DNA from 3 places in the Planosporangium spinosum genome. Region 2 is predicted to be linked to each of the others. Evidence: riboswitches for the same ligand, from Rfam matches in the RefSeq annotation. Region 2 holds a riboswitch; each other region holds the start of a gene.
What was found. A riboswitch is a leader RNA that binds a small molecule or an ion and turns the genes downstream of it on or off. The one in region 2 is predicted to bind cobalamin.

Region 1 (9,024 bases), on a different contig from region 2:
GCGCGGAGACCACGACGGCGTCGTCCCAGGGCAGCCCGAGGCGGGCGAACGCGTGCGCCACCGAGGACGGCGCCGCTACGACGTCCGGTCGCAGGCCGGCGCGGCGCAGGGTCGCGACGATGCCGAAGAAGCCGGGGTCGCCGCTGGCCAGGACGACCGCGTGACCGTCGTGGGTGGACAGCCTCTCCACCGCGGCGGCCACACTGCCCATGACCAACCGCTCGGCGGCGGTGTCGACCTGTGCCAGGTGCCGGGCGGCGCCGACCACCAGGGTCGCGTCGGCGAGCAGTGCCCGTACGGCGGGCGGCAGCGGCCCGCCGTCGCAGCCGACCACCGTGATCATGAGACCCACCCCGGTTCGGTGGCGGCGACGACGACCTTCCCGGTGAAGTCGACCATCGCCACCTCGGCGGGCAGGCCGCAGAACGCGACGAGCACGTCCCGTACCCGGGCGCACAGCGCGTCGCCGGCGGTCCGCAGCAGGCCGGCGGCGGCCCACAGCTCGTACGCGTGCCGGGCGGTGTTCGCCGCGGCCACCTCGGCCATCAGCGCGCCGGAGCCGCCGGCCGCCGCCGTCAGCCGGCCCAGCAGGCCGGTGTCGACGGCGGAGCGGGTGTAGTGCGTCATCAGCACCCCGGAGGCGAGCTTGGTGAGCTTGCCGGCCATGCCGACGAAGACGACGCGGGTGATGCCCCGCTCGACCGCCGTCCGCAGGGCCGCCCCGGTGAAGTCACCCACCTCGATGAAGCACACCTCGGGCAGTTCGGGTAGCAGCGCCATGGCGCCGGACTCGGTGCGCCCGCCGGTACACAGCACGATCGTGTCCTCGCCCTGCGCCGCCGCGACTCCGACGGCCTGAACCACGCTGGCCCGCCACGACGCGGTCGAGAACGGGCGCACGATCCCGGTGGTACCGAGGATGGAGATGCCACCGAGCACGCCCAGCCGCCGGTTGGTCGTCTTGCGCGCCATCTTCTCGCCGCCGGGCACGCTGATCACCACCCGGACGCCACGGTCGCCGACGACCTCACGCACCGCCTGCGTGATCATCGCGCGGGGTACCGGGTTGATCGCCGGCCCGCCGACCGACAGGCCGAGACCGGGCTTGGTCACCACGCCGACGCCCTCGCCGCCGTCCAGCTCGACGCCGTCGCCGTCACGCCACGACACCGTCGCGGTCAGGTGGGCGCCGTGCGTGACGTCCGGGTCGTCGCCGGCGTCCTTGACGACCACGGCGGTCGCCGATCCGGCCGCCACAGCGGACTCCTCGACCGCGAACGTCACCCGGCGGCCGCTGGGCAGCGCCACCTCGACCCAGGGCGGTGGCGCGCCGGTCAGCAGCAGCGACGCGGCCGCCTTCGCAGCCGCCGAGGCGCAGGTACCGGTCGTCCAGCCGGTACGCAACGCCTTCGGGCGGACCTTCGCGGTCCGCGGCAGGTCGGGCTCGCGCAGCGCGGGGATGCCGTCCGCCGCCGGATCGCCCAGCGCGGGGACGTCATCCACCGCTGGCCCGCAGCGCCTGACGTGCCGTCCGGTCGGCCCGCCGGTGCCCGTGGAAGTGCCCCGGGTGGTACAGGTGGCTGCGGGTGCCGTGCGCATCGAGCGCCGGGCCGACCAGGAACAGCGTGTGCTTCCACAGCTTGTGCGCGCGTACGGTCTCGGCCAGGGTACCGACGGTGCAGCGCAGCATCAGCTCGTCCGGCCAGGTCACCCGGTAGGCGACCACCACCGGGGTCTCGGGGGCGTACCCGCCGGCCTGCAGCTCCTCGGCGAGCTGCTTGGCGCGGGCGGCCGACAGGAACAGCGCCATGGTCGTACCGTGCCGGGCGAACTCCCGGACGCTCTCGCCGGCCGGCATCGGGGTCTTGCCGCCTTCGAGCCGGGTCAGGATGACCGACTGCGCCACCTCGGGGACGGTCAGCTCCCGCCGCACCGCCGCGGCGGCCGCCGAGAACGACGACACCCCGGGGATCACCTCGACCTCCAGGCCCAGCTCGGCGCAGCGGTCGAGCTGCTCCTGCATGGCGCCCCACAGCGCGGGGTCGCCGGAGTGCAGGCGTACCACGTGCAGATCCTCGGCCGCCGCCCGCTGGTAGATGTCCACCGTAGACTCCAGCGTCAGCTCGGCGGAGTCGACGATCTCGGCGCCGTCGCGGGCGTAGCCCAGGACGTCCGGGGAGACCAGGCTGGCCGCCCACACCACGACGTCAGCGCGCTCCAGCGCGCGGGCGCCGCGGACGGTGATCAGGTCGGCCGCGCCCGGACCGGCGCCGACAAACGTTGCCCTACCCGTCACAGCTTTCCTCCTCGGCTGGTGCGGCGCGCCGGCAGCAGCACGGTCGCCAGGTACGGGCCGGCACCGTCGACGTCGGACAGTGGCCGGACCCGCTCGTCGGGCAGGCCCAGGTGCTCGCCGTACACGGCGTCCCGGCCGGCCTCCTTCGCGATCTCGGCGATCTCGGGCAGGTGCCGACCGCCCTTGTAGACCACGACGGTGCCGTCGCCGGCCACCGCCTCCCGCAGCGGCTCGACCCCGCGGGCCAGCGGCAGCAGGGTCAGCGGCTCGGTGCCCTCGACCAGCGGGGTCCCCGACACGGCCGCCACCGCCTGCATCGCGGTGATCCCGGGGACCGTCTCGACCACCGTTTGCGGCAGCAGCTCCCGTACGGTCTGCGCGAGGTAGGCGAAGGTCGAGTACACGTTGGGGTCGCCGATCGTCGCGAACGCCGCCGTCCCGCCGGTCTCGCGCAGCCACTCCGCCACCCGCTCACCGGCGGCGTCCCAGTGCCGTTCCCGCCGCGCGGTGTCGCTGCGTTCATTGAGCGCGAACACGAGCCGCTCGATGCGCTCGTGCGAGGCGTGCGCGCGGACGGTCGCCTCCGCGCGGCCCGTGTCGTCGGCGGCGAGGACGGGTACGAAGACGCGGCCCGCCGTGGCGAGCACGCGCACCGCCTTGAGCGTGACAAGCTCCGGGTCGCCGGGGCCGACCCCGACCCCGATCAGGCGCATGCTTCCACCAGCCGTCGGGCGAATTCCGGGGCCGCGGCCCAGTGCAGGTGCAGGTACGACGCGTGGACGTTGCCGGTGACGAACCCCTCCGGCGGCGCGTCGCGCCAGGCCCAGGCGGGGGTGCCGTCGGCGGTCGGGGTGACGGCGGTGCGGTGGAACTCGTGCCCGGTGACGCGGGTACCGACCGGCGCGAGCCAGCTCGGCGACACCGCGACCGCGTCGCGATATCCCAGGGTGAGGCGAGGCGTCATCGCCGCGTCGGCGTCGACGACCCCGCACATCGGCGCACCGTCCAGGGTCCGGCACAGCCACAGCAGGCCGGCGCACTCGGCCGCGACCGGCGCGCCGGACGCCGCCAGGGCGGCCACGGACGCGCGCAGCGGCTCGTTGGCCGACAGTTCGGCCGCGTACACCTCGGGAAAGCCGCCACCGACGACGAGTCCCCGCGCGCCGTCGGGCAGGGCGGTGTCGTGCAGCGGGTCGAACAGGGCCACCTCGGCGCCCGCCCCGCGCAGCAGTTCGACGGTCTCGGCGTACCCGAAGCTGAACGCCGGGCCGCCGGCGACCGCGACCACCGGCCGGGGGCCGACCGGCGTACCGACCTGCGGCGACCACGGCTCGGCGGACAGCGCCGGCGCGGACCGCGCCACCGCGAACACCCGGTCCAGGTCGACCGACGCGGTGACGAGGTCGGCGAGCGCTTTCACCGAGGCGACCGCCTCCGCGCGGCGCTCCACCGCCGGTACCAGGCCGAGATGGCGCGACGGCGCGGCGACCGCCTCGTGCCGGTGCAGCGCGCCCAGCACCGGGGTGCCGATCTCCTCGCACGCGGCGCGCAGCAGGTCCTCGTGCCGGAACGAGCCGACCCGGTTGAGGATCACCCCGGCGATGCGGACGCCGTCGCCGAACGACCGGAAGCCGTGGACCAGCGCCGCCACCGAGCGGCCCTGCGCCGCCGCGTCGACGACCAGGATCACCGGCGCGTCCAGCAGCCCCGCGACCTCGGCGGTCGAGCCGTGGTCGCCGGCGCCGGTACGCCCGTCGTACAGGCCCATCACGCCCTCGACGACGGCCAGGTCGGCACCGGCGGCACCGTGCGCGAACAGCGGCCCGATCAGGTCTGTGCCGACCAGTACCGGGTCGAGGTTGCGGCCGGGCCGGCCGGCGGCCAGGGCGTGGTAGCCGGGGTCGATGTAGTCCGGGCCGACCTTGAACCCGGCCACGGACAGGCCGCGCGCCGCGAACGCCGCGAGCAGCCCGGTGGCGACCGTCGTCTTACCGTGCCCGGAGGCGGGCGCGGCGATGACGACCCGCGGGGTGGCTACCACTCGATGCCCTGCTGGCCCTTGCGCCCGGCGTCCATCGGGTGCTTGACCTTGCCCATCTCGGTGACCAGGTCGGCGGCCTCGACCAGCGCGGGCGCCGCGTGCCGGCCGGTGATCACGACGTGCTGGCTGCCCGGCCGGTTCCGCAGCGTCTCGACGACGTCGGCGACGTCGACCCAGCCCCACGTCATCGGGTACGTGAACTCGTCGAGCACGTAGAAGCGGTACCGCTCGGCGGCGAGGTCGCGCTTGACCTGGGCCCACCCCTCGGCGGCCTCGGCGGCATGATCCCGCTCGGTGCCCTCGCGCTGGATCCACGACCAGCCCTCGCCCATCTTGTGCCAGGTCACCGGCGCGCCGACGCCCTTGGCGGCGTACGCGTCGCCGAGCGCCCGGAACGCCGCCTCCTCGCCGACCCGCCACTTCTCGGACTTCACGAACTGGAAGACCGCGATCGGCCAGCCGGCGTTCCAGGCGCGCAGCGCCATGCCGAACGCGGCGGTGGACTTGCCCTTGCCGGTCCCGGTGTGCACGGCGAGCACCGGCTGGCGGCGCCGCTGGCGGGTGGTGAGGCCGTCGTCGGGTACGTTCTCCGGATTACCCTGCGGCATCAGGCGGCCCTCCTGATCGTGGTGGCGTCGAGCGCGTCGAGTGGGATGTGGCCGGCGTCCAGCGCGCTGGCCAGGCGTTTCGCCAGGCCGAGGCGGACCGGGCCGGATTCGCAGTCGACCACGACAGCGGCCGTACCGGCCAGCGCCGGCGCGACGGTCAGCGGGTCGGCGCCCGCGGTGGCCCGGCCGTCGGTGACGACGACCAGCAGCGGGCGGCGGTGCGGGTCGCGCCGGCGTTCGGCGGCCAGGGTCCGTACCGCCGCCCGCAGGCCCTCCGCGAGCGGGGTACGGCCGCCGGTGCGCAGGTCGGCCAGCTTCGCCACGCCCACCTCGTGGCTGGTGGTCGGCTCCAGCACGGCTTGTGCCCCGGCCCCCCGGAACGTGATCATGCCGATCTTGTCGCGCCGCTGGTACGCGTCGCGCAGCAGCGACAGCACGGCCGTCTTCACGGTGCGCATCCGGGCTCGTGCGGCCATCGAGCCGGACGCGTCGACCACGAACAGCACCAGGTTGGCCTCGCGGCCGACGTGTACCGCCTCGCGCAGGTCCGTCGCCTGGACGCGGCGTGATCCGCGGGCGGCGGCGGCCCGTACCGACGCCGGCAGGTGCACGCTGGCCAGCCGGCCGGCCGGCAGCCGGGAGCCGACGACCCGACCGGTGCGGGCGTACGCGGCAGACCGCCGGCCGGTCGGGCCGGCGGCGCCACGGCCGGGTACCCGCAGCGCCTGCGGCCGGTACGCCGCACCGACCGGGGCCGGCTGGCGGGTCGGACGCGACGACCCGGACCCGTCGGCGTCGGCGTCGGCGTGACCGTCGGGGCCGGCCTCGTCGCGGTCGGACCGGTCGTCGGGGCCGCGGTCGGAATCGGGGCCACCGTCCGGGCCATCGCCCGGACCGCCGTCGCCCGGCGGCGGGTCGTCGTCGGGGTCCGGGCGGTTGTCGGCCAGGACCTCTTCGAGTCGCTGCTCGTCGGTGCCGGGCGGGTCCAGCGGGTCGCGGCGGCGGCGGTGTGGCAGCGCCAGCCGGGCGGCGTCGGCCACGTCCGCCGGGGTGACCTCGTCGCGGCCGTGCCAGGCGGCGAGCGCGGTGGCCGCACGCGCGACGACGATGTCCGCGCGCAACCCGTCCACCCCGTACGCGAGGCAGATCCGGGCGATGCGGTCGAGTTCGGCGTCGGGCAGTCGGACCTTGGGCAGCCGGTCCCGCGCGGCGACGATGCGCGCGGCGAGGGCGGCGTCCTCGCCGGCCCACCGGGCGGCGAAGCCCGCCGGGTCGGCCTCGTACGCCAGCCGCCGACGTACCACCTCGGCGCGCATGCCCGGGTCGTCGGGCGCGGCGACGGAGACCACCAGGCCGAACCGGTCGACCAGTTGCGGCCGGGGCTCGCCCTCCTCCGGGTTCATCGTGCCGACCAACAGGAAGCGGGCCGCGTGCTGTACCGAAACGCCGTCGCGCTCGACGTGGGCGCGGCCCATGGCGGCGGCGTCGAGCAGCAGGTCGACCAGGTGGTCGGGCAGCAGGTTGACCTCGTCGACGTAGAGCACGCCCCGGTGGGCCGCGGCCAGCAGGCCAGGCTCGTACGCCTTGACGCCGTCGCCGAGCGCGCGCTGCAGGTCGAGCGCGCCGACCACCCGGTCCTCGGTGGCACCCACCGGCAGTTCGACCAGTCGGGACCGCCGCCGGATGCCCGCGGGGTCGAGGTGCGGCCCGTCCGGGCAGGACGCGTCGGGCGTCGCCGGGTCGCAGGCGAACCGGCAGCCGTCGACGACGTCGACCTCGGGCAGCAGGCTGGCGAGGGCCCGCACGATCGTCGACTTGGCGGTGCCCTTCTCGCCGCGGACGAGCACGCCGCCGACGGCCGGCGACACGGCCGTGAGCAGCAGCGCCAGGCGCAGGTCGGCGAGGCCGACGACGGCGGCGAACGGGTACGGCGGGATCATCCGCCGCTCAGGCGCGTAGGCATGCGCAAGTCCCTTCCGCGGGTGTCCACGCCCGCGTGTCGGTGTTCCACGAACGGCTGGAGTCTCCTGGCTCCCGGATCGGCGCGTACGACAACTCCGGGTCGGCGCTCGACCCGGAGCGGTCGCCCCCTCGGCCTTCCCGCCGCAGATGCGGCCGTGGCGCGTCGGTGAGGGTTCGCTCCCCGGTAACAGTGGCGGGACCGCCCCGGATTCGCACCGGGTTCCTCCACTGCCGTTCTGGTGGTCATGCTGTCCCACCGGCCGGGTCCGCGTCAACGTGACAGGCCCCATGATCGCCTGTCCGGTGGCGGTCCGCCCGGCGCGGGCGGCCACCGGCCGGGTCCCCGCACGGCGGGCGGTACGGATGGCATGAGCGGCGCGGATCGGGGAAGGTCTCCGGCGTCCGCACCGATCGCGACGTGAGGAGTCGGATCCATGACCACGACGCGGGAAAAGGACGTGGTGGAGCTGCTGGTCGACCAGCACAACCAGATCAAGACGATGTTCGCCGAGATGGAGACGGCCAAGGGCGACCGTAAGCGCGAGGTGTTCGAGGATCTGGTACGGCTGCTGGCGGTCCACGAGACGGCGGAAGAAGAGGTCGTCCACCCCGTCGCCCGGCGCAAGATCGCCAACGGCAAGCAGGTCGTCGACGAGCGGCTGCACGAGGAGGACCAGGCCAAGCGCATGCTGGCCGAACTGTACGACCTGGGTATCGACAAGCCGGAGTTCGACATCAGGTTCCGGGCGGCGAAGGACTCGATCATCGCCCACGCCGAGCGCGAGGAGCGTGACGAGTTCTCGGGCCTGCGCCAGACGGTCGACGCCGACCAGCTGCGGCGGATGGCGGACGCGGTGAAGGCGGCCGAGCGGACGGCGCCGACCCGCCCGCACCCGAACGCCCCGGAGTCCGCGGTCGGCAACCTCCTGGCCGGGCCGCCGTTGGCCGTGTTCGACCGGGTCCGGGACTCGATGCGCGAGTACGCCAAGACGCACAAGGGCTGACCGCCACGGGCGGCCGCCGGAACCGACCGGAGGCGGTGGCCTGAACCGGCCGGACGGTCAGGCCGCCGCCGCGGGGCCGGCGGCGCGCAGGCGGGCGAGCAGCTGGTCGCGGTGCAGCCGCGCCACCGGGTCCAGCAGGTCCGGGTGGCGCAGCAGCGCCGACGCGTAGCGGTCGCGGTCGTCGGGGGCGGTGAGGCGGCGGAAGTCGCAGTACAGCCCGGCCATGTGGTCGCTGCCGCCGACCGCGGCCACCGCGGCGGCGGCCAGGTCGGCGTCGGCCAGCAGGCAGGCGGCCCAGCTCGCCACGACCTCGTCGACCCAGGTACGCCAGGCGTACTCGGTGTCGGAACGCTCCGTGGCGTCCGCCCCGACCAGCCAGTCCAGCCGGTCCGCCCCACCCGGGCCGACGACGCCGAGCAGGGCGGCGTCCATCACGGTCGGGTACCGCAGCCAGGCCGCCACGGTCGCCGCCTGGCGCGCCTGTACCTCGGCGAGCGCGGCGCTGAACGTCCCTCCGGGCGCCGGGTAGGCGCGGACCAGCCACTGTGCGGTAGCCGCGATGACGGAGGAGAGGTTCGCTGGCACGTCGGGTTACTCACTCTCGGTACTGACCAGACTACGGCCGCGCCACCGTACCCGTCGCAAGCGGGGCCCGACAACGAGCGGGGTCCGGCAGCGGGTCAGGAGTCCTCCAGGTCACCCTCCACCGCGAGGTACGCCGCGCGCAGCTCGTCCAGGGTTTCCTGCCGCGGTTCGGCCCACAACCCCCGATCAGCCGCTTCGAGCAGTCGTTCGGTGATGCCGCGCAGCGCCCACGGGTTGGACTTCTCCAGGAAGTCACGCACGCCTCTGTCGGCCACGTACGCCGCGGCGAGCTGCTCGTACATCCAGTCGTCGACCACACCCGCGGTGGCGTCGTAGCCGAACAGGTAGTCCACGGTCGCGGCCAGCTCGAACGCGCCCTTGTACCCGTGCCGGCGCATCGCCTCGATCCACCGCGGGTTGACCACCCGGGCCCGGAACACCCGCTTGGTCTCCTCCGCGAGGGTCCGGGTCTTCACCTGCTCGGGGCGGTGCGAGTCGCCGATGTACGCGGCCGGGTCGCTGCCGCGC
Region 2 (3,502 bases):
GTCGATCCAGCGACACCATGACCTGCGTGTCACGGGGCCGCGCGCATCCGAACATGCGGGGGCCGGCTCGGGCCGGTCGGCGTTCGTGCCGGACGATTTGTCGAAGGAGCACCTCGTGCAGTCGGCCGCCGATCGGGCCGCGTGCCGTCAGTGGGTTCTGCTTGCAAGTGGACACTCGGCCGCAGCCGACGAGCGCGCGGACGAGCGTGGTTGGGGCGACCAGGTCGTTCTCGACGGGTGCGGGGGTGGCGATCACGGCGCCCCAAGGTCCGTGGTCGTGTCTTTGGACACGCCGAGTTGCTGGCCAGGTTGGCTGGACGGTGCCGACCCTCCGGACGTTCCTGGTTTGATCTTGTTCGAGAACCAATCGATTCCCAGGCAAGATCGTCCTGTTGGGTGGGCCAGTGGCGTACCTGTGTGACTAGGCTGCGGCTTGGTCGCGGGTGCGCCGCGTTCGTCACGTCCACCGTGGTTGGTGTGCGCCGCCGTTCGAGCTGTGTCGTGGCTACCCATGGAGTGAGTGGGTCGCGTCGTTGGTGGCGGTAGACGTCCATGGTGTGGGAGGGAGGGCGGGACGTGGGTACCCGGCTGGTGCTGGTCAGTCACGCGCCGACCGCGGCGACGCGGGCGGCGGCATTTCCCGACGACGAGCCGCTCGACGAGCGCGGTCTGGCCGGCGCGTCCGCGGCGACCGGGGTGTTCCGGCGGGTGGCGGCCGCCTACAGCTCTCCGGCGCGCCGCTGCGTGCAGACCGCCGCCGCGCTCGGTCTGGAACCGGAGATCGTTGCGGCGCTGCGCGACGGTGACGTGGGCCGGTGGGCGGGTCGTACCCTCGCCGAGGTCGAGGCGGCCGCGCCGGACGCGGTCGCCGCGTGGCTGACCGACCCCGTCGCCGCTCCGCACGGCGGGGAGTCGGTCGTCGAACTGCTCACCCGGGCGCGCGAGTGGCTGGACGAGCTGCCGGCCGTAACCGGCACGATCGTCGCGGTCACCCACCCGAGCGTCATCCGCGCGGCCGTCGTCGGCGTACTCGCGTCGCCCCCGGCCTCGTTCTGGCGCGTCGACGTGGTGCCGCTGCGCCAGACCGTGCTGACCGGCGGACCGGGACGCTGGACGCTGCGCGCGACGGGCCTGCCGATCGGCTAGGTCCGGACGGGGGCGGGCCGGGTGCGCGGCCGGCCGATCTGCTGGAGCAGCAGCTCGTCGGGGACGGGTACGCGGCCCGGGCCGCCGTCGAGGATCCACGCCTGCAGCCGGTCGAGCGCGTACTCGTCGACCAGGCCGAACCAGACCGGCCGGCCGCCGCATGCGCGGCCGGCGGGTGAGGGCCGGACCACGACCACGTCGGCGTGCTCGCACGGGCCCAGGCACTCGCTGGTGCGTACCGTCGCGGCTGCCGGATGTCGCGTCGCGAACCGCTCCAACCGGGTCAGTCGGGCGGCGTGGTCGACGTCGGGGTTCTTGGCGGCGCTGCCGCAGCAGCAGCCCCGGCAGACCACGATCCCGGCCTGGAAATCAGCGGCCGGGAGGGCAGCGGTCGGCGTCAAAGTGGACGAATCGTCGGCGGTTGGCAGCACAGGGCGCGGCTCCTTCCCCCATCGCTCGTGGGGTCGATCGGGCACATGGGTGTCGCGGCCGGTCTCCTGGCTCCCGGATCGTCGCGCAACCCCACGCCTTCCCAGGCCGGTGACGGCCCAGTGGCGCACGAACAGCAGGGTTGGCTCCCCGGTCACAGTGGCGAGGACCGCGCCGGACTCGCACCGGCTTCCCGATCACCGCGACTCCTGCACTGTAACGGCGGCCGGCGCGACGCGCAGCCCGACTACCGCGCCACCCAGCGGCGCGAACCTGCTACCGGAGGGGCGCGGCGCTCAGGCCGCACCGGCGCTGGATGTGCCGGATGACCACCTGCAGGTCGGCGCAGTAGACCGAGGGGTTGGCGAAGCCGTTACGGCCGGCGTACCGGTGGGGCAGGTAGCCGCCGCCGCACACGCCCACCAGGTCGCAGCGCCGGCAGGTCGGGCTCAGTGCGGCGACGCCCTGTTGCCGGTCGGCGACCTGCGCAGCGGCCAGCGCCCGGTCGAGGGCGTCGTCGGTGACGGTCAGGCCGAGGTCGGGTGCGCCGGCGAAGGTGGTCTTGAGGGTGTCCACGCCCTGGAGCGCGCCGTTGGACTCGATGACGACCAGGGTCACCGGGGCCAGGCCGAGGGCCTCGGTGGACTTGGTCGCGCCCAGTGACAGGCCGATGACGTCGTCGAAGAACCGGATCGAGTGCCGGTACGCCGCGCCGGCGGCCCACGCCTCGAACACTCCGACCAGCCACCGCCCGTAGCCGGCGGTGTCGCCGGGCGGGCGGGGTGGCGGGTTGTCCCAGTGCGCGTCGGGCAGGTTGAAATCGATCATCGGCGGGTCGAACGAGGCGAGGTGCTGGTAGACGGCGACCGGGTCGGCGGCGAGGTCGACCACGCACAGCAGGCCGCCGTAGCAATCCGGGGCGTGCTCACGCAGCAGCTCGATGCCCGCGACGGTGGCGTCGTAGCTGGACCGGCCGGCGACATCCCGGCGGTGCCGGTCGTTGACCGCGCGGGGCCCGTCCAGGCTGATCCCGACCCTGATCCGGTGCTGCTGCAGGACCGGCAGCCAGTCCGAGGTGAGCAGGCTGCCGTTGGACTGCATGGCGAAGTCGACCCGGATGGGCTCGGGGATCGTGCGGCGGATCAGCGTGCAGTACGCGTCGATGCGCTCACGCCCGGCCAGGGTCGGCTCACCTCCGTGCAGCACCACCAGCACATGCCCGACGCCGTGGGCATCGGCGTGCTCGGCGACGCGCCGGGCCGCCGCCTGCGCCACCGGCAGCGGCATGAACCGGGGCTGGTGGCGCCAGGACTGGTCGGCGTGGTGGTAGACGTAGCAGTAGTCGCAGTCAAGATTGCAGCGGCTGGCCACCTTGAGAATGAACGTGGTCAGCGCGACGGCCATCGTGACCGGCTACGGCGCGGTGCAGTGGTCCGGACGCGAGGCGTACGAGCCGGGTCCGCCGTCGGCGGCGCGTTCGGTCGCGAGGCGTCGCCGGGCGCGGCGCATGGCCTCGGTGAGGACCACACTGTCGAAGGGGTTCGCGGGCTGGTCGAGGCGTCGAGTTGTATCCATCGGAACGGCTACCTCACTTCCGCATCGGCGCGAGTGCTGTGAGTTTATGGTCGGACACGGTGCGTTGTCGTCACGGTTGCGCGTACCGACATATCCCTCCATCCGGACAAGGTCCACCCTGGCTCAGGTCGCACGTGACGCCGCTCGGGTGTTGTCCGCGCGGATCACTCGCTGTGCGCGCGGCTGCGGTGCGACATCGGTAAGCGCCGCGGGCGTTCGCCGACGGCGGCCACCGGGCGGGGCATCGGCCTCGGCCATGGCTGTTCGGCCTTGCGGATTTCCATCGCACCGGCGCACCGGCGCACGGGCGCTGTCCTCGGCCGCCGCGCCGGTGACGTGTACGACAGTTGAC
Region 3 (9,024 bases), on a different contig from region 2:
CCCGGCCAGCAGGTCGGCCTCGGACAGCCCGAGGTGCGTCGCCAGGGCGGCGCGCAGACCGGGGTGGGCATGCCGGCCGCCCCACACCTGCCGCGCCCGCAGGACCGCCAGGACCAGGTTGACCCGCGCCTCGGCCTGCGGCGCGGCGCCCAGGACGTGCAGGCCGTCGCGGATCTGGGAGTCCTTGATCTCGCACAGGTACCCGTCGACGTGCAGAATGAAGTCGTCGAAGTCGTCCTCACCGGGCATCTCGGACTGGTGCAGGTCGTGGTGGAGCTGGGCGGCCTGGATCAGCGTCCAGACCTGGGCCCGCACCGCCGGCAGCTTCGCCGGGTCCAGCGCCTGCACGGTCGCGTACTCGTCGAGCAGCTGCTCCAGCTTCGCCAGGTCGCCGTACGTGTCGGCGCGGGCCATCGGGGGCACCAGGTGGTCGACGATGGTGGCGTGCCCCCGACGCTTGGCCTGGGTGCCCTCCCCCGGGTCGTTGACGATGAACGGGTACACCAGCGGCAGGTCGCCGAGTACGGCGTCCGGGGCGCAGGCGGCGGACAGGCCGAGCCCCTTGCCGGGCAGCCACTCGAGGGTGCCGTGCTTGCCCAGGTGCACGACGGCGTCGACGTTGCCGGCCAGCCACCGGTACGCGGCGAGGTAGTGGTGTGAGGGCGGCAGGTCAGGGTCGTGGTAGATCGCGATCGGGTTCTCACCGAAGCCGCGCGGCGGCTGGATCATCAGCGTCACGTTTTGAAATTGCAGTCCGGCCAGCACTATTGCCTTATCGGGTCCGTCGCCGTCGACGTACAGCTCGCCCGGCGGCTCGCCCCACGCGTCCAGCATGTCGGCGCGCAGCGACTCCGGCAGCGCGTCGAACCAGCCCCGGTAGTCGGACAACGGAACCCGGATCGGCGCCGCCGCCAACTGGTCCTCGGTCAGCCACTCCACGTCGTGGCCACCGGCCGCGATCAGCGAGTGGATCAGCGCGTCGCCGTCTTGAGGGAACTCGCCCACGGCGTACCCGGCCGCGCGCAGCGCCCGTAGCAGGGAGACCGCCGAGGCGGGGGTGTCCAGGCCGACCGCGTTGCCGACGCGCGAGTGCTTCGTCGGGTACGACGACAGCACGATCGCCAGCCGCTTGTCGCGGTTGTCGACGCGCCGAAGCCGGGCGTACGCCAGCGCGATGCCGGCCACCCGCGCGGCGCGCTCCGGGTCGGCGAGGTACACCGGGATACCGTCCGGGCCGGCCTCCTTGAACGAGAACGGCACCGTGATCAGTCGGCCGTCGAACTCCGGGATCGCCACCTGCATCGCCGCGTCCATCGGGCTCAGCGCGGCGTCGGAGCCGGCCCACTGGGCGCGGCTCGACGTGAGGCAGAGCCCCTGGAGCACCGGTACGTCCAGCGCCGCGAGCGCCTCCACCGACCAGGCGTCGGAGTCGCCGCCCGCACTCGCGTCGGCGGCCGTGGTGCCACCCGCCGCGAGCACCGTCACCACCAGCGCGTCGCAGCGCCCCAGCAGTTCGGCGAGGCCGTCGTCGACCGCGCGCAGCGACGACGCGAAGATCGGCAGCGCGTTGGCGCCCTGCTCCTCGATCGCGGCCGCGAGGGTGTCGACGAACGCGGTGTTGCCGGCGAGAGCGTGTGCCCGGTAGAACACGACCCCGACGGTCGGCCGGTCGGGCCGTTGGTCGTGGGTGCCGTGCACACCGTAGGCCGGCGCCGGCGCGGGTGCCGCGAACCCCTCGCCGGTGAGCAGCACCGTGTCGGACAGGAACCGGTACAGCTCGCGCAGGTTGTCCGGGCCACCCTCGACCAGGTAGCGCTGCGCGTCTCCGACCACGCCGGTGGCCGCGGTCGACAGCGCGGTCAGCTCGGCGTCCGGGGTGGCCTCACCACCGAGCGCCACCACCGGCAGCCCGGCACGCCGCACCTCGTCCAGACCCTCGGGCCAGGTACGCCGGCCGCCGAGCAGCCGGACCACGGCGAGCGCCGCGCCGTCGAGCAGGCCGGGCACGTCCGCGGGATCGAGCCGGGTCGGATTGGCCACCCGCCAGTCGGCGCCGCTGGCCCGGGCCGCGAGCAGGTCGGTGTCGGCGGTGGAAAGCAGGACGAACGTCATGAGAGGCAACTCCCGTCGGGGTCCGCGCCCCGGTCGCAGGGTCGTAGGTGGGGACTTCTCGTCCCCCGGCGGCCGGAGTCTCCTGGCTCCCGGATCGACACGTACGACTGCTCTGGCTCGGCGCTCGACGCTGCGCAGCGCCCCAGAGCAGTCGCCCCTCCGCCTTCCCACCGGCGTGTGCCGGCCGTGGCATGGGTGAGGGTCGCTCCCCGGTGACAGTGGCGGGACCGCCCCGGATTCGCACCGGGTTCCTCCACTGCCGCCGTCGCGGATGCTACGGCATCACGGATCGCCCGGCGGCGCCGATCCACTGCCGGGTGACGGGTGCGGGGCGACGAGCCGGCCCAGTTGCCGCGTGAACACGTACCCGACCAGGACGACGACGTGGAGCACGTACAGCCACAGCGCGACGGCGACGACCGCGCCCACGGCGGCGAACCCGCCGAACGGCAGCCCCAGGTTCAGCGGCAGCGACCAGAACAGCACGAAGCCGTGCAGGAAGCCGGACAGGTTAGCCGCCGCGAACGACCCGCCGGCGGTGGCCGCCGGCCAGGGCGGGCGCGCCGGGCCGACGAACCGGTACACCCAGATCACCACCGGGCTGAGTGCGAGCCACACGCCCAGGAACGACACCACCACCGCCGCGACGCTGGCCAGGCCGCCCCGGCCGAGCAGCCCGGCCGCCCAGGGCAGCGCCAGCAGCAGCGCCAGCAGCAGCCCGGGGCCCGCGGCGAGCAGCGGCAGCACGAGCAGCCGGCCGCGCCACCCGATGGCCCGCTCCCGCCGCGCCGCGGCACCGCCGGCCAGCGACACCAGTGAGCGGCGCAGCCCCTCGCCGTACAGGGTGGCGGGCAGCAGCGCCGCCACCGCCTGGGCGGCGGACAGGTGCAGTCCGGCCGTCACCAGCCTCGTGGCGGCAAGGTTCGCGCCCAGTTCGGCCGGGAACGCGGCAGCCACCCGACCGGCGCGCGCCGCCAACCGGTCGGTGCCCACGATCGCCGCGGCCAGCCGCAGGGTGAGCAGGCTGACGGGTACCACGGCGATCCCGCCGTAGAACGTGGTGGCCGCGGCGTGCAGCGCCAGGTCACGGCCGCGCAGCGCGCCGACGACCCTGCCGATCAGCCGGCGCGGCACGGCGCGCAGCGTCCCCACGTCCCCTCCAGATATTGTTTTGTGCCGATCGGTAGTTAATGGTCGTTAAGGTGTCGAGTTTGGGCAGTCAGCGGCATGGGCAAGACCGCTGACACGGAGGTGCCCAATGACCAGTTCCCCACAAACAGTCCGCAGCGACGTACCGGCCCGTATCGACCGGCTGCCCTGGGCGCGGTTCCACTGGCTGGTGGTCGTCGCCCTCGGCGTGGCCTGGGTGCTCGACGGCCTGGAGATCCAGATGGCGGCGTCGATCGCCTCGGTACTCAAGGACCAGAACACCCTCCACCTGACCGCGGGCGAGGTCGGCCTGACCGCCTCGGTCTACCTGCTCGGCGAGGTGGTCGGCGCGCTGGTGTTCGGGCGGCTGTCCGACCGGCTGGGCCGGCGCAACCTGTTCCTGGTCACCCTGGGCATCTACCTGGTTTTCAACGGCCTGTCCGGGTTCGCCTGGAACCTGTGGTCGTTCCTGGCGATGCGGTTCATCGCCGGCATGGGCATCGGCGGCGAGTACACCGCGATCAACTCGGCCATCGACGAACTGATCCCGGCGCGCTACCGGGGCCGGGTCGACATCGCGATCAACGGCACGTACTGGCTGGGTGCCATGATCGGCGCCGCGTCCCAACTGGTCCTACTCAACCCGGACATCCTGCCCAAGGACCTCGGCTGGCGGATGAGCCTGTTCGTCGGCCCGGTCATCGGCCTGGCGATCTGGCAGCTGCGCAAGCACGTCCCGGAGAGCCCGCGGTGGCTGCTCACCCACGGCCGCGCCGAGGAGGCCGAGCGGACGGTCGCCCGGATCGAGGAGCACGTCCGCGCCGACGGCAAGGAGCTGACCGCGCTGAGCGAGGACGCCACCATCGAGGTGAAGCCGACCGACACCGTGACATACCGGCAGATCGCCCGCGTCATGCTGCGCGAGTACCCGAGCCGGTCGGTACTGGGTTTCGCAATGCTGGTGACCCAGTCGTTCCTGTACAACGCGATCTTCTTCACGTACGGGCTGGTCCTGTCGGGCTTCTACCACATCCCCGACCAGCGCATCCCGTGGTACTTCTTCCCGTTCGCGCTCGGTAACCTGGCCGGCCCGCTGCTGCTCGGCCGCCTGTTCGACACGGTGGGCCGCAAGCCGATGATCGCCGGCACCTACCTGGTGTCCGCGGCGATCCTGGCGATCAGCGGGTACCTGTTCTGGATCGGCGCGCTCAACGCGGTCACCCAGACGATCCTGTGGTGCGTCGTATTCTTCATCGCCTCCGCCGGCGCGTCCAGCGCGTACCTGACCGTCAGCGAGATCTTCCCGATCGAACTGCGGGCGCAGGCGATCTCGTTCTTCTTCGCGGTCGCGCAGTTCTTCGGCGGCGTCGTCGCCCCCTGGATGTTCGCCCGCCTCATCGGCGACGCCAAGGACCCGACGCCGCTGTTCATCGGGTACCTCGTCGGCGCCGGCCTGATGGCCGTCGGCGGCCTGGTCGCGCTGTTCTACGCGGTACCGGCCCACGGCCGCTCGCTGGAGCACGTGGCCAAGCCGCTGTCGGTGGTGTCGCGGACGCCGTCGATCGACGGTACGCGCCGGGCCGCGACAGCCTGACGGAAGCCGCGCCGGGCCGGCGGTGTGATTGAGGTTGTCGGCCGGCGGGTAAGTAACCGGTAGTCCGCTAGGGACCTGGAGGTTGACATGGGCTACGACGACAAGCTGGAAAACCAGTCCGAGAACCTTGCCGGCAAGGTCAAGGAGGGCGTCGGCAAGGCGACCGACGACGAGAGCCTCGAGGCCGAAGGCAAGGGCGACCAGTTCAAGGCCAACATCAAGCAGGCCGGCGAGAAGATCAAGGACGCTTTCAAGCGCTGACCGGATCTTCCACCGAATGCGGCGGGGGCGCCCGGAGATCTCCGGGCGCCCCCTTGCCACAACGTCCGGGACGTTGTGGTCTCGGGCCACCCCGATGACCACAACGTCCCGGACGTTGTGGTCACCAGGGGCAAGTCACGGTCAGACGAGCGCCCACACCGCCGTGTCGACCGGCACCCGGCCGTCGCCGTCGAGTTCGCCGCTGGCCAGCAGGACCCGCGCCCCGGCCGGCAACACCACCGGTTCGTCGCCCAGGTTCGCCACCACCATGACCTCGCCGTTACGGAAGGCCACCACGTCCGGGCCGGCGCCGTCGTCCCAGGTCACGTCCCCGGCGCCGAGCCCGTGCGCCCGGCGCAGCCGCAGCGCCTCCCGGTACACCTCGTAGGTCGACCCCGCGACCCCGCGCTGGCGGCCGAGCGCGTACCGGTCCCAGACCGGCGGCTGGGGCAGCCAGCTCGCCGTCCCCGGGCCGAAGCCGTACGACGGGCCACCCGGCTCCCACGGGACCGGCACCCGGCAGCCGTCCCGGCCGCGCACCTTGTGGCTGGACCGCTCCCAGGTAGGGTCCTGGCGCACCTCGTCGGGCAGCGTGGTGTGCTCGGGCAGGCCCAGCTCCTCCCCCTGGTACAGGTAGGCCACGCCGGGCAGCGCGAGCATCAGCGTCGTCGCGGCGCGGGCCCGGCGCAGGCCGAGCTGCTCGTCCGGCTGCGGGTCGTCCGCGCCGATGCCGACCCGGTCGTTGTTGGTCCGCGGGTAGCCGAACCGGCTGGGATGGCGGACCACGTCGTGGTTGGACAGCACCCAGGTGGTGGGCGCGCCGACGGCCCGACAGACCGCCAGGGACGAGTCGACCACCGCGCGGATCTCGGCGGGCGACCACGGCGTCAGCAGGTACGCGAAGTTGAACGCCTGGTGCATCTCGTCGGGCCGCACGTAGCGGGCCATCCGCTCGACCGGGTCCACCCACGCCTCGGCGACCAGGATCCGCTCACCGGGGTACCCGTCGAGGATGCGCCGCCAGTCGCGGTAGATGTCGTGCACGCCCTCCTGGTCCCACATCGGCTGGTCGCCGTCGCGCAGCGCGGGCGGCGGCGGGGTCACCGCGTCGCTGGGTGCCTGCCACCGCTTGACCAGGCCGTGCGCCACGTCGACCCGGAAGCCGTCGACGCCCCGGTCGAGCCAGAACCGCAGCACGTCCGCGAACTCCGCGCGGACCTGCGGGTTGTCCCAGTTGAGGTCGGGCTGGCGCACGTCGAACAGGTGCAGGTACCACTGGCCGTCCGGCACCTGGGTCCACGCGGAGCCGCCGAAGACGCTGTCCCAGTCGTTGGGCTCGTCGCGGAACACGTACCGGTCGCGTTCCGGGCTGCCCGGGCCGGCCGCGAGCGCCGCCGTGAACCAGGGGTGCTCGTCGGAGGTGTGGTTGGGCACCAGATCGACGATCACCCGCAGGCCGAGGGTGTGCGCGCGGGCGACCAGCGCGTCGAAGTCGGCGAGGGTACCGAACAGCGGATCGACGTCGCGGTAGTCGGAGACGTCGTACCCGGCGTCGGCCTGCGGCGACGGGTAGAACGGTGACAGCCACACCGCATCGACGCCCAGATCGGCGAGGTGGTCCAGGCGCGCGGTGATACCCGGCAGATCACCCAGGCCGTCGCCGCCGGAGTCGGCGAACGAACGAGGGTAGATCTGGTAGATCACGGCGTCGCGCCACCAGGGGGTACTCAGCTCGGTAGTCACAGAAAGGCGACGATAGCCGACCCGGCGTCGCCACGGCCGGCGGAGTGACCGCCGTACCGGTGGGCGGAGCGGCCACCGACGCGGTGGCGGAGCGGCCGGGCGGATCGTGATCCATTTGAGGCGGTTGAATATCCCCCGTTGGGGGAACACCTCCGTTCGACCGGGATCTCTACCCCGGTGACGGGAGGAACGGTGGACACCCTTGCGCAGAGCGGACTGCGCCTCGACCTGAACATTCTCGATTACCTGCTTCTCGCGTTGTACTTCACCACCGTCCTCGGGGTGGGGTTCGCGGTACGGCGGGCCATCTCCACGAGCGCGGACTTCTTCCTCTCCGGCCGGGCGCTACCGGCCTGGGTGACGGGTCTGGCGTTCGTATCGGCCAACCTCGGGGCGATCGAGATCCTCGGCATGGCGGCCAACGGCGCCCAGTACGGCATGATGACGGTGCACTACTACTGGATCGGCGCGGTGCCGGCCATGGTGTTCCTGGGCATCGTGATGATGCCGTTCTACTACGGCTCCAAGGTGCACAGCGTCCCCGAGTACCTGCGGCGGCGCTTCAACGCACCGGCCCACCTGCTCAACGCGATCTCGTTCGCGGTCGCCCAGGTCCTCATCGCCGGCGTCAACCTGTACGCCCTGGCGCTGGTCATGCAGGCGCTCGTCGGGTGGCCGCTGTGGCTGTCGATCATCGTCGCGGCCGCGTTCGTGCTGGTGTACATCACCCTCGGCGGACTGTCCTCGGCGATCTACAACGAGGTGCTGCAGTTCTTCGTGATCCTCGCCGGCCTGGTGCCCATCACGGTGCTCGGCCTGATCAAGGTCGGTGGCCTGTCCGGCCTGTTCGAGAGCGTCCGACACTCCCCGCTCGGAGACGCCGGCCTGCACAGCTGGGCCGGTACCGGGAGCGCACACAACCCGCTGGGTGCCAGCTGGATCGGCATCGTGTTCGGGCTGGGCTTCGTGCTGTCGTTCGGCTACTGGACGACCAACTTCGCTGAGGTGCAGCGGGCACTCTCGGCCCGCAACATGACCGCCGCCCGGCTCACGCCGATCATCGGGGCGTACCCGAAGCTGCTCATCCCGGCGGTGACCGTCATCCCCGGCCTGGTCGCGCTGGTGACCGTGAAGGGCCTCGGCACGAAGACCGGCGACCTGCAGTACAACAACGCCATCCCACTGCTCATGCGCGACCTGCTGCCCAACGGGGTACTCGGCATCGCGGTGACCGGCCTGATGGCCTCGTTCATGGCCGGCATGGCGGCCAACGTGAGCGGCTTCAACACCGTCTTCACGTACGACATCTGGCAGCCGTACGTCCGCCGCGGCCGCGACGACGCGTACTACCTGCGCACCGGGCGGATCATCACGGTCGTCGGCGTCGTCATCGGCATCGGCACCGCGTTCATCGCCGCCGGGTTCAGCAACATCATGAACTACATCCAGGCGCTGTTCGCCGTGTTCAACGCACCCCTGTTCGCCACGTTCATCCTCGGCATGTTCTGGCGCCGGATGACCGCGTGGGCCGGCTTCTGGGGGCTGCTGGCCGGTACCGTCGCCGCGGTCGCCAACTACGTGCTGTACCGGGCCGGCGTCCTGCACTACGGCTCCGACCTCGACCAGAGCTTCTGGGGCGCGGGTATCGCGTTCGTGACCGTCATGGTCGTTTCGACGATCGTCACGCTGTTCACCACGCCCAAGAAGGTGGATGACCTGCGCGGGCTGGTGTACGGCGTGGACCGGGTCGACCTGACCGCCGACATGGACGCCGCCGACCGCGTCTGGTACCGCAACCCGCTCCTGCTCGGCGGCGTCGCCGTGGTCCTGGCCGCCGCACTGTACGTACCGTTCCTGTGAGGGGTTAGTGATGGCTGACGACAACACCGACGAGCCGATTCCCACCAGCAAGGCGCGGCTGTTCGACGTGCGCCGGGTCATCGGGGGACTGTTCGTCCTGTACGGGCTGATCGTCACGGTCGTCGGGCTGTTCGACAGCCCGGCCGAGATCCGCAAGGCCGCCGGGGTCCGGATCAACCTGTGGACCGGCCTGGCCATGCTCGCGCTCGGCGCCGGGTTCCTGATCTGGATGCGGCTGCGCCCCTTGAAGCTGGGTAGCCCCGGCCCCGAGGACTCCTGAGCCCGGTCCCGGCGCCGCCCCGGCC

Region 1: linked by a shared signal. The riboswitch ahead of ACNTMW_RS23555 (VWA domain-containing protein) and the one ahead of ACNTMW_RS32745 (hypothetical protein) in region 2 are both predicted to bind cobalamin.
Region 3: linked by a shared signal. The riboswitch ahead of cobN (cobaltochelatase subunit CobN) and the one ahead of ACNTMW_RS32745 (hypothetical protein) in region 2 are both predicted to bind cobalamin.

The regions. Positions count from the first base shown of each region.
Region 1 covers NZ_JBLYUB010000019.1:50,568-59,591, reverse strand. Annotated here, with positions in the region: gene cbiE (precorrin-6y C5,15-methyltransferase (decarboxylating) subunit CbiE) at 1-343, opposite strand, end outside; gene ACNTMW_RS23580 (cobalt-precorrin-5B (C(1))-methyltransferase) at 340-1,461, opposite strand; gene cobM (precorrin-4 C(11)-methyltransferase) at 1,496-2,296, opposite strand; gene cobI (precorrin-2 C(20)-methyltransferase) at 2,293-3,009, opposite strand; gene ACNTMW_RS23565 (cobyrinic acid a,c-diamide synthase CobB) at 3,000-4,337, opposite strand; gene cobO (cob(I)yrinic acid a,c-diamide adenosyltransferase) at 4,331-4,945, opposite strand; gene ACNTMW_RS23555 (VWA domain-containing protein) at 4,945-6,885, opposite strand; cobalamin riboswitch at 6,967-7,132, opposite strand; gene ACNTMW_RS23550 (hemerythrin domain-containing protein) at 7,342-7,911, shown strand; gene ACNTMW_RS23545 (hypothetical protein) at 7,969-8,496, opposite strand; gene cobN (cobaltochelatase subunit CobN) at 8,592-9,024, opposite strand, start outside.
Region 2 covers NZ_JBLYUB010000044.1:17,139-20,640, forward strand. Annotated here, with positions in the region: gene ACNTMW_RS32740 (histidine phosphatase family protein) at 577-1,146, shown strand; gene ACNTMW_RS32745 (hypothetical protein) at 1,143-1,577, opposite strand; cobalamin riboswitch at 1,617-1,795, opposite strand; gene ACNTMW_RS32750 (FxsB family cyclophane-forming radical SAM/SPASM peptide maturase) at 1,852-2,979, opposite strand; gene ACNTMW_RS32755 (hypothetical protein) at 2,989-3,150, opposite strand.
Region 3 covers NZ_JBLYUB010000019.1:40,447-49,470, reverse strand. Annotated here, with positions in the region: gene cobN (cobaltochelatase subunit CobN) at 1-2,112, opposite strand, end outside; cobalamin riboswitch at 2,189-2,365, opposite strand; gene ACNTMW_RS23535 (YhjD/YihY/BrkB family envelope integrity protein) at 2,395-3,264, opposite strand; gene ACNTMW_RS23530 (MFS transporter) at 3,371-4,855, shown strand; gene ACNTMW_RS23525 (CsbD family protein) at 4,943-5,116, shown strand; gene ACNTMW_RS23520 (glycoside hydrolase family 13 protein) at 5,258-6,859, opposite strand; gene ACNTMW_RS23515 (sodium:solute symporter family protein) at 7,052-8,719, shown strand; gene ACNTMW_RS23510 (hypothetical protein) at 8,730-8,999, shown strand.